DNA from 2 places in the Halobacillus litoralis genome. Region 1 is predicted to be linked to the other one. Evidence: riboswitches for the same ligand, from Rfam matches in the RefSeq annotation. Region 1 holds a riboswitch; the other holds the start of a gene.
The links. Region 1 has a riboswitch for FMN ahead of ribD (bifunctional diaminohydroxyphosphoribosylaminopyrimidine deaminase/5-amino-6-(5-phosphoribosylamino)uracil reductase RibD). Riboswitches for the same ligand answer to the same signal wherever they lie in the genome.
Positions count from the first base shown of each region.

Region 2: it holds a riboswitch for FMN, as region 1 does, so the genes downstream of both, LC065_RS09920 (ECF transporter S component) here and ribD (bifunctional diaminohydroxyphosphoribosylaminopyrimidine deaminase/5-amino-6-(5-phosphoribosylamino)uracil reductase RibD) in region 1, are expected to answer to the same signal.

Region 1 is NZ_CP129016.1:1,301,749-1,309,772, forward strand. Features, by position in the region: gene LC065_RS06645 (SE1561 family protein) at 1-27, shown strand, start outside; gene LC065_RS06650 (GNAT family N-acetyltransferase) at 24-479, shown strand; gene LC065_RS06655 (OsmC family protein) at 498-947, shown strand; gene LC065_RS06660 (glycoside hydrolase family 13 protein) at 1,013-2,674, opposite strand; FMN riboswitch at 2,969-3,118, shown strand; gene ribD (bifunctional diaminohydroxyphosphoribosylaminopyrimidine deaminase/5-amino-6-(5-phosphoribosylamino)uracil reductase RibD) at 3,289-4,365, shown strand; partial or broken gene ribE (riboflavin synthase) at 4,365-5,016, shown strand; gene LC065_RS06675 (bifunctional 3,4-dihydroxy-2-butanone-4-phosphate synthase/GTP cyclohydrolase II) at 5,029-6,222, shown strand; gene ribH (6,7-dimethyl-8-ribityllumazine synthase) at 6,239-6,706, shown strand; gene LC065_RS06685 (deoxyribodipyrimidine photo-lyase) at 6,882-7,484, shown strand; gene LC065_RS06690 (cryptochrome/photolyase family protein) at 7,594-8,024, shown strand, end outside.
Region 2 is NZ_CP129016.1:1,964,689-1,972,712, forward strand. Features, by position in the region: gene LC065_RS09895 (YugN-like family protein) at 1-66, shown strand, start outside; gene LC065_RS09900 (potassium channel family protein) at 49-1,047, opposite strand; gene LC065_RS09905 (thioredoxin family protein) at 1,148-1,699, opposite strand; gene LC065_RS09910 (M20/M25/M40 family metallo-hydrolase) at 1,819-2,877, shown strand; gene LC065_RS09915 (hypothetical protein) at 2,976-3,188, shown strand; FMN riboswitch at 3,441-3,587, shown strand; gene LC065_RS09920 (ECF transporter S component) at 3,741-4,334, shown strand; gene LC065_RS09925 (TraR/DksA C4-type zinc finger protein) at 4,368-4,745, opposite strand; gene LC065_RS09930 (hotdog fold thioesterase) at 4,780-5,172, opposite strand; gene LC065_RS09935 (1,4-dihydroxy-2-naphthoate polyprenyltransferase) at 5,713-6,657, opposite strand; gene LC065_RS09940 (isochorismate synthase) at 6,886-8,024, shown strand, end outside.

The sequences.
Region 1 (8,024 bases):
AAAAAAGATTGGGAGCAGGAATCTTGAAGGTTCAATGGACACCAGCTACTCAACAAGAAGCAGAAAAAATTGCAGCCTGGAAGTATCCTGCCCCCTATGATTTTTATGATATGACGGCTGACGAAGAAGATTTGGAGTTATTCATAAATCCAGAGAAGCGGAGTCCCCATACGTACATTGCACATCAAGGTGGGGAGTTGATCGGCTTTCTGACCGTAGATGTGAAAGATCATCCTACCGTTGATCTTGGATTAGGTATGCACCCTGATGAAGCAGGAAAAGGGCAGGGGGAAAGTTTCGTACACTCGTGTCTCTGTTTTGTGAGAGAAAGGTATCAAGCAGATTCTTTTACACTTTCCGTTGCTACTTTCAATGAGCGTGCAATTGCTGTTTACGAGCGTGTAGGTTTCAAAAGGACGCACACGTTTACGCAGGCAACAAATGGGGGACATTATGAGTTCCTATCTATGGAAAAATAAAAGAAGGAGAGTGACATCATGGCTTTGCATCATTTTCATTTAAAAGCCGACTGGCCAGGCGGAAGGAATGAAGTCGGCTACATTGAATCAGAAAAACTGAAAACAAAAATATCGATTCCGAAAGAGATGGATGGCCCAGACGTAGGGACCAATCCAGACGAGATGCTTCTCGGAGCGGCGGCCACCTGTTATATCATCAGCCTCGCAGCTATGATTGAAAGGGCGGAATTGCCGTTGAAAGAAATGGACATGCAGTCAGAAGGAATCGTTGATGTGACCGATGGAGTCTTCACCTATCAAAAAATCATTCACAAACCGAGAGTCGTCCTACGCGCAGAAGCGGACGAAAAAGATTTATCCAAACTGAACCGTCTCATTGAAAAGGCGGAAAAGAGCTGCATGATCTCAAAAGCCATTCAGGGTAATGTTGAACTTGAAATGGAAGCAGACACAAGCATTGCTGAATGACAAAAAAGGACGGCCACCTTAGGAGGCCGTCCTTTTTTAGTTTTCATCGAATAGGTGGTAAAAGGTTATTGGTTTAGTAAATAAACACGTGCTTCAAAAGGTTTAAGTGTAAAACTCGTTTCATCCACATGTTTATCTACAATTAGGTTTGATAGAATTAAATCCTTCGAGTTCAGAGTATAAGAGGACTTAAATGCTGCTGTATTTTTCGTCAAGTTTGCAATCACTAAAGCGGTTTTACCATCAAGTGTTCTTGTATAAGCATAAATCTGTTTGTCGTCCGGAAGAATTAACTCATACGTCCCATATGTGAACAGATCATGTTGCTTCTTCAGCTGAATCATTTCTTTATAATGATTCAGAATCGAATGAGGATCATCCTGCTGGTCTGCGACATTGATGGCCTTGTAGTTCGGGTTGATTTTCATCCATGGCGTACCGCTTGTGAATCCGGCGTTTTCTTCGTGGCTCCATTGCATAGGTGTACGGCTGTTATCCCTGGAGGTATTCCAAAGAATCTCCATGATATCCTCATGGGACATGCCTTGTTCTTTTTTCGTTTTATATAAATTCTTTGCCGCGACATCATCATAATCTTCAATAGAAGGGAAGGCCACATTTGTCATGCCGATTTCCTGTCCCTGATAGATGTATGGAGTTCCTTGCATGAAGAAATACATCGTGGCAATGGATGTTGCACTTTCGCGCCAGTAGACTTCATCGTCGCCCCACGTAGAAACAACACGGGCTTTATCGTGGTTTTCTACGAATAGAGCATTCCATCCGTCACCCTCCAGAGCTTTCTGCCAGCGTGTAAGGACTTTTTTCAATCCTGGGATATCCAGTTGCTGCTCTGCACCTTGATCCCAAAGATCCAGGTGTTCAAATTGGAAGATCATGTCCATTTTTCCGTTATCGCCGACCCAGAGGTCTGCCTCATCGGCACTGACACCATTGGCTTCGCCGACGGTCATGACGTCATAATTGCTGTACGTTTCGTCTTTGAATTCTTGTAAGAATTTATGGATGCCTTCCTGATTCATATGCATATCGAAGGAAGAAACGTATTTCTCTTTCCTTGGATTTGGCATATCAGGGAAGTTCGGGCGTTTTTTAATGTGACTGATGGCATCAATGCGGAAGCCATCAATACCTTTTTCCAGCCACCAGTTGACTGTATCATATAATGCTTCACGAACTTCAGGGTTTTCCCAGTTCAGATCCGGCTGTTTAGTGGAGAACACGTGCAAATAATATTGATCTGTTTTTTCATCGTACTGCCAGGCGGAACCATCAAAGATACTTTCCCAATTGTTTGGCTCAGCACCATTTTTTCCGTCCCGCCAAATGTACCAGTCACGCTTCGGGTTGTCTTTAGAGCTTCTTGATTCAATGAACCATGGGTGTTCATCACTCGTATGGTTGAGAACAAGGTCAATGATCAGTTTCATACCACGATTGTGTACCTCTTGTAACAATCGATTGAAATCTTCCATCGTACCGAATTCTTCTAAGATGTCCTGGTAATCGGAAATATCATACCCATTGTCGTCTTTAGGAGACTTGTACATTGGGCAGATCCAAATAAAATCGATGCCCATTTCTTTTAAATAATCAAGCCTGTCGATCATTCCTTGCAAATCCCCGATTCCGTCACCGTTCGAATCTTGAAAACTGCGAGGATAGACTTGATACCCAACCGCTTCCTTCCACCATACACGTTCCATAGTATTCCCCTCATTTCATTACAGTTATAGTTGCCTATCCCAGTTACATGCAACCGATTGCGCATATTGTGAAAAATAAAAACCTGATTACTTTCCAAGCTTTTACTAAATAGATGTTTTTATAAATACTTCTCAGTTCTGTGCAAACGTTTTCCTGATGTAATCTATCTTAGCGGATTTTATCTGGTTTTACAATAGGGGCTGGGGTGAAAAATGAAAATAGAGGAGTTCATTTGAATTGCACTTCCTAAACAAATCCGATATGATTTATAGTGTAACGAATAATTGAATAACGTAAACCTTCGGGGTCGGGTGAAAATCCCAGCCGGCGGTAATGAGCATGTGCTCCGAGCCCGCGACGGAGAATCAGTGTTAGACACGGTTCTCCCTGATTTGGTGAAACTCCAAAGCCGACAGTTAAAGTCTGGATGGGAGAAGGTTGTAGAAACGTAAAGGTACAAAAACTAAAGCATTACGTGTACCCTTTTTTAAGTGTATGCGATTTACGTTCAATGACCCTAGGGAAGTCTGTCTTCTTCAGGGTTTTTTATTTTTTCGGCCATGCATGCTGATTGGAAAAGGTGGTGAAGGTCTTGGATCGGGATGAAAGATACATGAGAATTGCTATTGACATGGCGCGGGAAACGGTAGGCCAAACAAGCCCGAACCCTTCAGTCGCTGCCATTGTCGTTAACCATAATCAGATCGTGGGAGTAGGGGTTCACGTCAAGGCGGGCGAACCTCATGCCGAAGTCCATGCGCTCCGTATGGCAGGGGAGAAGGCAAAAGGGGCAGAAATTTATGTCACGCTCGAACCGTGCAGTCACCATGGGCAGACCCCCCCATGTGCAGAAGCCGTCATTGAAGCTGGCATTCAAAGAGTAGTGATTGCATCCAATGACCCTAATCCTAAAGTGTCCGGCAGAGGGATTCGAATGATGAGAGAACGCGGTCTTGATGTGAAGACAGAGGTGTTGAAAAAAGAAGCAGACGACATCAATACTTCCTTTTTTCACTTCATCCAAAAGAAAGAACCCTATGTCCGGTTGAAGTCAGCTATGAGCCTGGATGGGAAGATTGCCACTTCTACAGGTGAAAGTCAGTGGATTACAGGTGAGGAAGCGCGCCTGGATGGTCATCATTATAGACATCTTTCCGATGCGATCCTAGTCGGAATCAATACAGTGCTGATGGATAACCCTAAGCTGACAACGCGAATAGAGGGGGATGGACGGCACCCGATTAGGGTGGTCCTCGATACTCACCTCAGAATACCGCCTTCCTCTCAGTTAATCCAGGATGATTCGGCACCAACATGGATTTTCGTAGGGAATCATGTGAAGAAAGAAGAGGTGGCCCCTTATGAAACTCATGAGCATGTCACCATCATCCCTCTTCATGGGGAACAGGTTTCCATAGAAGAAGTTCTCCGGTATTTGGGAGAACAAAAAGTCACTTCTTTGCTTGTTGAAGGAGGAGCGACGATTGCCGATGCGTTCGTACGCGCCGGAAAAGTGGATGAAACGATAACGTATATGGCTCCGAAGTTAATCGGAGGAAAAGAAGCTTTGACGCCTGTGGGCGGTAAAGGAATAGAGCAATTAAAGAATGTAAGCTCCTATGAAATCGTCTCGACTGAAAAAATAGGGGACGACATTAAAATTGTTTCCGTTAGAAAAGGAGAATCTTAATGTTTACTGGGATTGTTGAAGAAATAGGAACATTAAAATCAGTAAAAAATAAAACAGAAGCACTCGAAGTGAACATTTCAGCCAAAGAAATAGTAACAGACGTTAAATTAGGAGACAGTATTTCCGTCAATGGCGTTTGTTTGACTGTAACAAACTTTACGGAGCAGACCGTCTCTTTTGACGTTATGCCTGAAACTTACAGAGCTACGAACATTCATGAACTGCAGCAAGGAGACCCGGTTAATTTAGAACGTGCGATGGCTGCAGGCGGGCGTTTCGGGGGGGCATTTAGTTTCCGGCCATATTGATGGAACGGGAAAAATCGTTTCAAAAAAACCTGAATCCAATGCCGTTTATTATGAAATTGAACTATCTGAAGAACTTATCCAATATTTCGTTTTTAAAGGATCCATCGCTGTGGACGGCACTTCATTGACGGTGTTTGGTGTCGATGACTCCAGAGTGACGATTTCTCTTATTCCTCATACGATGGAGCACACGGTGCTCGGTGGAAAAGGACCAGGAGACAGTGTCAATATTGAGTGCGACATGATCGGGAAATACGTAGCTCATTTTTTGAGCGGACAAAATAAAGAAGAGCCGAAGGCAAGACTGTCTAAACAGTTTCTTTCCGACAACGGCTTTGCATAAGAGGGTGAAATGATGTTTGATTCAGTAGAAAAAGCGATTGAAGATTTAAAGCAGGGGAAACTTGTCATTGTTTGTGATGACGAGGATCGTGAAAACGAAGGAGATTTAATAGGAATTGCGGAGTATGCTTCTTCTGAAATGATCAATTTCATGATCAAACATGGTCGCGGACTTGTCTGCGCACCAATTACCAATGACCTGGCTCAGGACTTAGAATTAGTACCTATGGTCGATAACAATTCAGACCCCAACCAAACGGCCTTTACTGTAAGTATTGATCATAAAGATACAACGACGGGAATTTCTGCAGATGAACGCGCATTGACAATCAAGGAAATGTTGAATCCAGAAACGACGGCAGCGGACTTCCAGAAGCCTGGACATATCTTTCCTTTAATTGCGAAAGAAGGCGGAGTCCTGCGTCGAGCGGGGCATACGGAAGCTTCCGTTGACCTTGCCAAGCTTGCTGGAGCACGTCCGGCCGGGGTCATTTGTGAGATCATTAAAGACGATGGAACAATGGCACGTGTGCCTGATCTTAGAAAAATGGCGGATGAGTTTGATCTTCCAATGATCACGATTGCAGACCTTATCCAATACCGTCATAAAAAAGAGAACCATGTCAAGCGTGAAGTGGAAGTGAAAATGCCGACAGAATATGGGGATTTCCGTGCCATCGGTTTTTCTAACGATATTGATTTCAAAGATCATATCGCGCTGGTTAAAGGCGAAATCAATCCGGAAGAGCCAACGCTTGTCCGCGTCCACTCTGAATGTTTGACAGGAGATGTGTTTGGTTCCTACCGCTGTGACTGTGGTCCGCAGCTGCACAATGCACTTAGGCAGATCTCAGAAAACGGAAGCGGCGTCCTTTTATATATGAGACAGGAAGGCCGCGGCATTGGACTAATGAATAAACTCCAAGCTTATAAACTTCAAGAAGAAGGTTTGGATACGGTAGAAGCGAATGAGAAGCTGGGGTTCGGCCCGGATTTAAGAGATTATGGTGTCGGTGCACAAATTCTCAAAGATCTCGGAATTACAAAGCTTCGACTTCTTACGAACAATCCGAAAAAGATTTCAGGCCTGGGAGGTTTCGGATTGGAAGTTGTGGACCGCGTTCCAATCCAAATGGAATCCAGAGAAGAAAATGAAAGATATCTAAAAACGAAGCAATCCAAGATGGGACACTTATTTCACTACTAGAAGGGATGAAGGAAACATGGTAAAAACAATAGAAGGTAACCTCGTAGGCACAGGATTAAAAGTCGGGATCGTTGTCGGTCGTTTCAACGATTTCATTACAGGAAAGTTATATGAAGGCGCGGTTGATGCGTTCAAGCGGCATGGGATTGAATTAAATGACGTTGAAGTGGCTTATGTACCAGGAGCTTTCGAAATCCCACTGGTAGCAAGTAAAATGGCGAACTCAGGAAAATACGATGCTGTCGTTACACTTGGAGCGGTGATTCGCGGCTCTACCCCACACTTCGATTATGTATGTAATGAAGCAGCTAAAGGCGTATCTCAGGCCTCAAAGCAAAGTGGCATTCCGGTCATCTTCGGAGTCATCACGACAGACACGATCGAGCAAGCGATTGAACGCGCGGGTACGAAGGCAGGAAATAAGGGATGGGAAGCAGCTACTGCAGCTATTGAAATGGCAACCCTACTCAAAAACTTCGAATAAATGATGAGGAGCTGACTAGTGAGCTGGTCAGCTCTTTTTTTGTGAAGGGGGATCCGGTTTGAGGATGCCCTTTTTCTGATAAAAGAGTAAAAGGCTGTCCACATGTGGATAAGTGGTTATCTGTAGTTTATATCCACAAGTAAAAAGGAAGGGTAAAGAAGGAAGGAGGGGAAGGATGACAAGAAGAGCTGTATGGTTTAGACGAGATTTAAGGTTAAACGACCACACCGCTTTAGCCAAAGCGTTGGAACATACAAAAGGCGACGATCAAATCGTTCTGTTTTTTCATATCCATCCATCATTAAATCAATCATTTACTCCGAGGCATGATTACTTTTTCCAAACATTGAAGAGTGTCGTAGACAGGGCCGATGAACGAAAGGCTCCTTTTCATTTCATTTACGGGGAAACGGAAAAAGCGTTCCGACACCTCATCAAGGATTTGAAAGTGGAGATGGTTTATTTCAATAAAGATGAAGTCGGATTTGGGAAAGACCGTGATGAATCGATTACCCAATATTTAAGTGAGCGTGATGTGGAAGTGTATGCTTACAATGATCATCATCTTCACGGAGCCGATGAAGTGAAGAAAAACGATGGAGGTTTTTACAAAGTTTTCTCTCCTTATCTTAAAAAGTGGAAGCAGCTTCAGAAGCCTGCCATCCAAAAAGTTGATTTTGATCAGTTATCTTCTTCCGCTCTTGATGAGAGGGAGGCATTTTCTGAAGGCCGGCGTGCATATGATGATTTGATCAAAAAAAACACGAGGCGCTTATGAGAGCGTCGGTGAAGAAGATGCGCTCGAACGACTGGAACATTTTCTGGATGAGGACATTTACGACTATGATGAGCGGCGGGATTTCCCTGCTCTCGATGGGACGAGTCTGATGTCTCGTTTTCTTCGTACCGGGGCGATATCCATCAGAACCATCTACCATAAAATCGAAGAGGATGTAGATTTCAGAAAAAACACATCCGGAGTCGATACGTACATTTCTGAACTTGCCTGGCGGGATTTTTATAACATGATCTACCATTACTATCCTGATGCTAATTCTAAAGAAATGGTGGAAAAATACAGAGGGATACCGTGGAATAATGATGATGAACTGCTTGAAAAATGGAAACAAGGTCAGACAGGATTTCCGCTTATTGATGCAGCGATGCGTCAATTAAATGAAATAGGTTGGATGCATAACCGTTTGCGAATGGCTGTCGCTTCATTTTTGACGAAAGACCTTCTTATGGATTGGCGTGAAGGGGAGCAATACTTTTCAGAGAGGCTGGTGGATTACGATCCTGCTTCGAATATAGGGGG
Region 2 (8,024 bases), 660 kb from region 1:
GAACACATCAATAAGGGAAGAGAGCTGCTTGCTCAAGTTGAACAAGTGTTACTTTCGAAGGGGTGAAAAAACGACAAGGACATCCCCTTCTTCCAATACAATATCGGGGTGAAGGTCGAAGGAGAGATCTTCGCCTTTTTTTATGCCGATAATTTGATAATGTTCTTTCAAGTAATGTTCGAAAGCTTTGAGCATAGGTTTTCCAATGAGCTCACCACGAATTATTTCTTCATGAAATTGGCGTTCCGTCAACAAGTCAAGAAGAAGCTCAAAAGGTTTGACCGGATCGTTACGATAGAGCTCCTGGTAAAAGAGGCTGCTCATAAAGTCATTAGAACGAATAATGGTATTGGCGCCTGCCCGTTCTGCATTGATTTTTTGTTTTTCAGTCAGTACTTCCGCGATGATGAACAACCCTGGATGGTGTCCTTTAAGCGAGACAATTTGATGAATGACCGTCTGATCCGACTGTTCTTCTTCCATGGATGGATCAGCGGTTATGATTGCCATTCTCGCTTCACTTACATTGGCTTGTTCGAGCGTTTCTTCATTCGTGGCACTTCCGTTAATGAAATGAACACTGGATAAACGCTGATAAAATTGGTTCATCGTCCGGTCGATCAGAACGATTCTTTCTTGCAGGTTTTGTTCTTCAAGCATGTCCAGCAAGTGACGGGTCCTTTCATTCCATCCAACAAGAATCAGGTGACCGTTTCCTCTGTAGGGTACTTTTCCTTCTGTTAAGTCCGTTTCATGTTTCACTGTAGATGCTGAAAGTGTCGCCATATAGAAGGTTACGAGGCCTCCACCTGACAGAATCAGAAGAATCGCTATGATTTTCCCTGTTGCACTTAACGGGACATAATCACCATAACCGACGGTGGCACCTGTCACAAATGCCCACCAGAGACCATCAAAGAAAGTAGGGAAGTTCTGCGGCTCAATGATATGAATGATCAACCCGAATAATGACATGGTAAACAAAACGGTAGTCAATAACCGCAAAAACAGCGGCATTTGGAAGTATAGGCGGATTAAGGATTGCATGACATATGCCCCTTTTTTATCCTCAGTATGGCTGTTCTGGTCTATATTCAAACATAAAAGGACTTCCTTACATAGTAAGGAAATCCTTTTGGAAATGGGGTTATGAAATTTTTTCTTTCAAATCTTTATAGACACAAGACCAGAAGTCTCGGTTATCGCGATAAGCCTTTGTAATGAACGTAAGCATTTCCTTACGTTTTTCGTTAAAATCGTCAGCATCATGATCTGGGAGATTCGCTAATGAATCATCGATATATGCTTGGATTTCTGGAGCGCGTGGTCCCCAAGTTCCCACTTCATTCCCTTTGGTGTCGATGAAAATAATTTTAGGGATGGATCTAGATTGTCCGTTTGTCAAATATTGATCCATCAACTCTAGATTTTCATCACGCAAAAGGAAGTGAACGGGAATATGTCCCTGCTCTGCAATTTTTAAGAAAATCGGCAGGTTCAGCATCGCATCACCACACCAGTCCTCTGTAAGAACTAGGGCACGTAATTTCTTGCTTTGTACTTTTTCGAATAAGGGCTGATCTTCAACGGGGACCGGGAAGTTTTCATATATATAGATGAAGTCTTTCTGGTGTGTTTGCATGTGATCGACGTAGGTCTGGGCTGTCATTCCTCTGTTAAACCAGTTTTCTAAGTTCATTCCAATTCCTCCTCTACAAACTCCGTACAAGACCATGTTCCCTCATTAGGGTCAGAATAAGCGTCTAATTATAATGGGATTCCTCTTTTTTGGTATGATAAAAGAAAAGGGGGATGATTATGAAAAAAGAACGATTGGACTTTTTGATGGAATTGCTAAACACACCTTCACCATCCAGCATGGAAATGGAAATACAAAAAAGATGGATTAAAGAGATGCGACCATATGCTGATGAAATCAAAACCGATCATGCCGGGAATGCCATCGCTGTATTGAACCCGGAAGCAGAATTCAAAATCCTGTTAGCTGGGCACTGTGATGAAATTGCTCTCGTCATCAACCGTATTGATGAGCAAGGTTATCTTCATTTTGACAAAATGGGAGGCATTAACCCGAAAGCAGCCGTAGGAATGAAGGTTAACATCCTTGGCTATGAAAAGGAACTGACAGGGGTTATTGGAGTGAACGCTCAACACCATGGTGGATTGAAAGGGGACTTCGGTTTAGACGATCTTTTTATTGACTGTGGAGCAAAGACGAAAGAAGAGATGGAGCAATTTGTCCAAATTGGTGACCTTGCTGTTTATAAAAGAGAGCCGGAACTGTTAATGGATCGATACATAGCCGGACGTGGTCTGGATAACCGTACAGGACAATTCATTGTGGGGGAAGTATTGAGAAGGCTTTCTAAAGAAAATATTCAAGTGGGAGTCTATGCGGCAAGCACTGTTAATGAAGAGACCAACATGGGGGGAGCTTATTTCGCTGCGGCAGGCATTGAACCAACGATGGCGATTGCATGTGACGTGACGTTTGCTACCGATTATCCCGGGGTTAACAAAAATAAACACGGGGACGTACGATTAGACGGGGGACCTGTACTGGCAAAAGGAGCCCCGATCAACCGGAAGATTAACAAGCTTCTAGAGAATACAGCGAAAACTCTTGAAATGGATGTGCAGTATGAGCTGACACCTAGAATGACTGGGACGGATGCCGATAAGATGAGACTTACCGGAAAAGGTGTTCCAGTCAGCCTCGTTTCCCTGCCGCTCCGTTATATGCATTCTCCTGTAGAAACTGTAAGTGTTCAGGACATCGAAGAAGAGATCACCTTGATGGTAGAAATGATTAAGAATATGACAGGGAACGAAAGTTTGAATCCGCTAGAAGAATAATCCTTTAAGCACCGAGGGGTCTCCTCGGTGTTTTGTTTATTTAAAGCATAATTGGAGAGAATAGCAGATATAATCTTCTATATTAAGGAGTGATCTGCATGGATCGGGAAGTGCTGCATCAACAAATTTTGACGTTGAAAGGGAAGATTTGTGCCGGACAGCTACAATTGCATGGGTATGATGAATACATTCTCATGCAGCTTGATAAGGTAAAAGATTGCGAAGATGGTCTCGTCGATGTATCTACTGTTTCTTCAACTCTCCGTCTTTTTATAGATGCTACAGAAAAAATGCAGTCTCCATCGGCATGAAGAATAACCACAAGGTGCAATCATGCGCCATGTGGTTATTTTTTTCTTAACATTCTACGCTACTATTAAGGGAAGGCAGTCAAGAAGGTGACGGGTTAAATCAGTAGATAGACCCATCGAATTTGTTATAGATTTTAAACGATACAGGTGACGTTTTAGTTTCACAAAAGAACAGAAAACAATCAGTCACAGAACATTCTACTTGCGCTATCCCGGCGTTTTGTATAAAATAAATTTACAATAATATATCGATTCCATCTTCGGGGCAGGGTGCAATTCCCGACCGACGGTAAGAAGAATTTTGATTCTTCAAGTCCGTGACCCGTATGGTTCGGCCATGCGGTGGACCCGGTGAAAGTCCGGGACCGACAGTTAAAGTCTGGATGGGAGAAGATGTCGAACGGAACTGGTAGATTAAACACTACCTCTATTTCCTATGGACACGACTACCCTTAGCCCTAAGTGCTACAGGGTTATTTTTATGTGTTTTTATAGGCCGTTTACCTTCATCTGGGATGTGAATCGATGAAAAGATGAAGGAGGAGATCGATGATGAACTCATACACGGGGCAATCATCAAAACTGCAAAAGTTAGTCATTTTAGCGTTACTTGGTACAATATCTATGGTGTTAATGTTTTTGAAATTTCCACTTCCTTTTTTACCCCCTTATTTAAAAGTGGACTTTAGTGACATTCCTGCACTTCTAGCTGCGATTTTATTTTCACCACTCGCAGGTATTGTGGTGGAAGCGTTGAAAAATGGCCTATATATGATTTTTACAGGAGTTTCTGATCCCATTGGAGTCGTTGCGAACTTCTTTGCCGGAGTCCTTTTTGTTGTTCCGGTTGCCATTATCTATCGAAAAGGAAAAACGATGAAGTCACTCATTTTAGGTTTGGTTTTTGGTTCCCTCTTTATGGCAGTAACGATGAGCGTACTCAATTATTTCCTTATCCTTCCTGCATACAGCTGGTTTATGGGCTGGGAGACAATGAGTACAGATGTGAAATGGATGACGATAGTAGCGGGTATTCTTCCATTTAATGTAATTAAAGGAGCCATCGCTGGATCCTTGTTTATCATGTTATTCGTGAAGATGAAGGACTGGATCGAACAAAAAAGTGTACGGCAGTCAGCCGCATAAAGAAAGCGAGGGGAATAAACCCCTCGCTTTCTTTTAATTATTTTTTTCTTTTTCAATTTCTTCCACTTTATAACGAGCTGTCGGCATAGCTTCCAAACGCTCAATTGGAATGGGTTCACCTGACTTTTCACTCAAACCATAACGTCCTTCTTCCATACGCTGCAGGGCGTCTTCTACTTCCATTAATTTTTCTCGCGCCTGCTCATAAAATGTTTGTTCTTTCGCTCTCTCAAATTGATCCGTTCCCTGGTCGCCAGGATGGTCAGCCACGCTCGATATTTCACCGGTTCGGTCGTTCTCATAATCTTCTTTCGCTTGATCTTCTTTGTATTCTTCCATTTGTGCTTCTGCTTCTTCCTTCATTTCTAAAAGACGGTCTTTGAATTTTTGTTTTTGATTATCATTCAACATGCTAAACGTGACTCCTTTCAATTAGACAATTCGGTTATTTTTTGGGGACAACCCCTACCGTGCATCGGGATATACACAACAACTCATCAGCTTCATTGACAATTTGTATTTCCCATACCATTGTATTTTTGCCGATATGAGCAGGAGTCGCTGTTCCCTTTACATATCCATCGCGGGCACTTTTTATATGGTTGGCATTGATTTCTATACCAAAAACTTGTTGTTGATCAGGGTCAATGTTCAAAAATGCCCCGATGCTCGCAGCGCTTTCGGCTAATGCCACACTTGCTCCTCCATGGAGAAAACCCATAGGCTGATGGGTACGGTGGTCGACAGGCATACGAATTTGTACCTTTGCTGCGTCTGCCGTCAGAACTTCCATCCCAAGTGCTTCCATCAATGTATTCTTCATCATAGATTTGTTCATTTTCATCCCGTCCTTTTTGTATTATTCCCATTGTAAAAATGGTCAAACCTTCATGTTACATACTGAAATTATAAATGACTTGTTCCACAATCTGTCAGGATTATGGAAGACTCAGTGTCGGGACTATTGTTGAGTGGATGGGGGCTGCGGGTAATAGCTCGCTTTCCGCGGGAGCGCGGTGAGCCTCCTCGGACTGCGTCCTGTGGGGTCTCATCAAGCACTTTTTTCCCGCAGGAGTCTCGCCATTCCCCTCCGCCCTTTTTACAAGTAAGATTCTCGAAATCACTACTTGTAAGATCACCTTGTATGGTTATGGGAAGTGAATCATATAAACTCTACTCAATGGACATTTAGAAAACGTAAATGCTTGATACAAAGCACTTTATGCCTGCCTATGTGGGGAAAATTGGAACCTTACTTATAAGTTTAGGGGTTCTATAATCCACCTTCCACAATCGGGAGCTTTAGTGAAAATAAAAAAGGATGGTGGGGACCATCCTTTTTTTGTTGCTCCTGATGTGTTTTTTCTGGTTCTCTCTTTTAGGAAAGAGGGAAGTTAAGGTGTAATAGTAAGGATAGACCTAGGAGAAAACCATAAATGGTGTTCGTCTGGGCCGTCGCTTTCATCGCAGGCATCATTTCGAGAGGTTGAGTTTTTCCTATAAATCCCTGAATGGCTTTTGTTGCTTTTATTACACTAAAGAAGGTAATGGATGACCATAAAGGCAGTGTACCCAGAATGATTAACACACCTGTCCAGATAAAGGCTACTAGGAAAAGTGAACCGATGAAAACGATAGATCCTTTGTGGCCGAAAAGAATAGCCAGCGTTTTTCTCCCGTTTTCGGCATCACCGACGCGGTCCCTGATGTTGTTGGCTAATAGGATGGTACCGACAAAGATAGCCACAGGAACAGAAACGATGATTACTTCAGCCGTAATCGAAAGAGTTTGAATGAAGTAACTGATTCCAATAATGATCGTTCCCATGAAAAAACCTGCTGTTATTTCACCAAATGGAGTATAGGCGATCGGTAATGGCCCTCCAGTGTAAAGATAGCCGAACAGCATGGAAATCAATCCGATTACAGCTATCCACCAGCTTGAAGAAGCACAAATATAAACGCCTAGTAATCCTGCAAGTATAAAGAAAAGATAGGCTAACGAAAGTACGGTCTTAGGGTTGATTCCGTCACGGACAATGGTCCCTCCGATACCGACCGAATTTTCATTATCTAAGCCTCGCTTGTAATCATAATACTCATTAAACATATTGGTGGCGGCTTGAATGAGGATAGAGGCGAGCAACATGGCTGCAAATAACCAGAAGTTGATCGATTGTTCCATAGCAGCAAGCATTGTCCCTACGAAAACAGGGACAAAGGCAGCCGTCAGTGTGTGTGGTCGCAGCAAACGCCACCATACTTGGAAACCTTCACGTTCATTCAAGGAAGCTTTTAGGTTTTGGTTTTGAACAGAGCTCATTGGTGTTCTCTCCCTTGTCACTATACTCTTGTTATGATAACAGTTTAATTTTAGGGAAACCGTCCTGGAGTGTCAATCAATGTAAGAAAATGTTGGTTTTAAAGTAAGATTCCTTGAGTCAAGAGAAAAAAGAGAATAAAATAGAGAGTGATGCATGCACACAAGAGCATTCATTTGGTGTGTGTGGAGAGAGTAGATAACGTCCCTTAAAGAATGGGAGGAATATATATGCTTCATACGAAGGCCCCTCATATAGAAGAAATGGTAGGGGAAGCTCTTCAGAAAGCACATCATCTTGGGGAACCTCTGTTTATTAGTATTGTTGAACATATAGATGAACAAAATCCCTTTCAATTTTTTGAAACGGGTCAGAATATTGATCACCATCGTTCGTTTTGGCAGAGTGCTGAAAATGATTTGACCATGGTCGGAATAGGGAAGGCCAGTCAATTGTATGCAAAAAGCAAACAACGGTTTCGTGAAGTCCAATCCCTGTGGAATCATTTACAGGAAAATGCGATGTTGCATGATGATTATAATAAAAAAGGAACAGGAATGGTGGCTCTTGGCGGGTTCAGTTTTGACCCTGAACAAAAAGAAGATACACCATGGGAGTCTTTTCCTGATAGTCAAATGACGATTCCTGCTTTTCTGCTTACGAAAGTAGATGGAGAAACTTATTTAACCATCAATGCCCTGATTTTTCCTGAAGATCATCAGCAGCAGATCGCTACTCAAATACAAGAACACCGTGACTTTCTTCTTAAAGAAGGAGAGGTGGCCGGTTCGCTACCTGACATTGAGAAGACTTTTGAGGTAGCTCCTGAAGCTTGGAAAGAATCGGTTAAAAAAGCCACAGAAGACATTACAGCAGGGTTAATGGAGAAAGTCGTCCTGGCAAGAGAGCTCCGTGTCACATTCAAAGAGGATGTGCACATCACCGCTGTTTTGAAAGCTTTGGCTGATAGTCAGCCAAACAGCTATATCTTCTGTTACGAAAGTGAAGGGGACTACTTTATTGGTGCAACCCCTGAGAGGCTTGCGAAAGTGGTAGACAGAGAACTAGTATCCACATGTCTTGCAGGGACGGTTCCTCGTGGTAGGACCGAACAGGAGGATCTGAAGCTTGGGGAGGAATTGCTTGGAGATCCGAAAAATCGTCAAGAGCATCAATTTGTAGTGGAAATGATTAAAGAGGCGGTAGAAGCATGCAGCAGCCAAGTAGAAGTGCCAAATGGACCTGTCCTTTATCCGCTCCGGAACTTGCAGCATTTGTACACACCAGTGAAAGCTGTATTAGATCAAGGATACACATTGCTTGATGTGATTGAAAAGCTCCATCCGACTCCGGCTCTTGGTGGGATGCC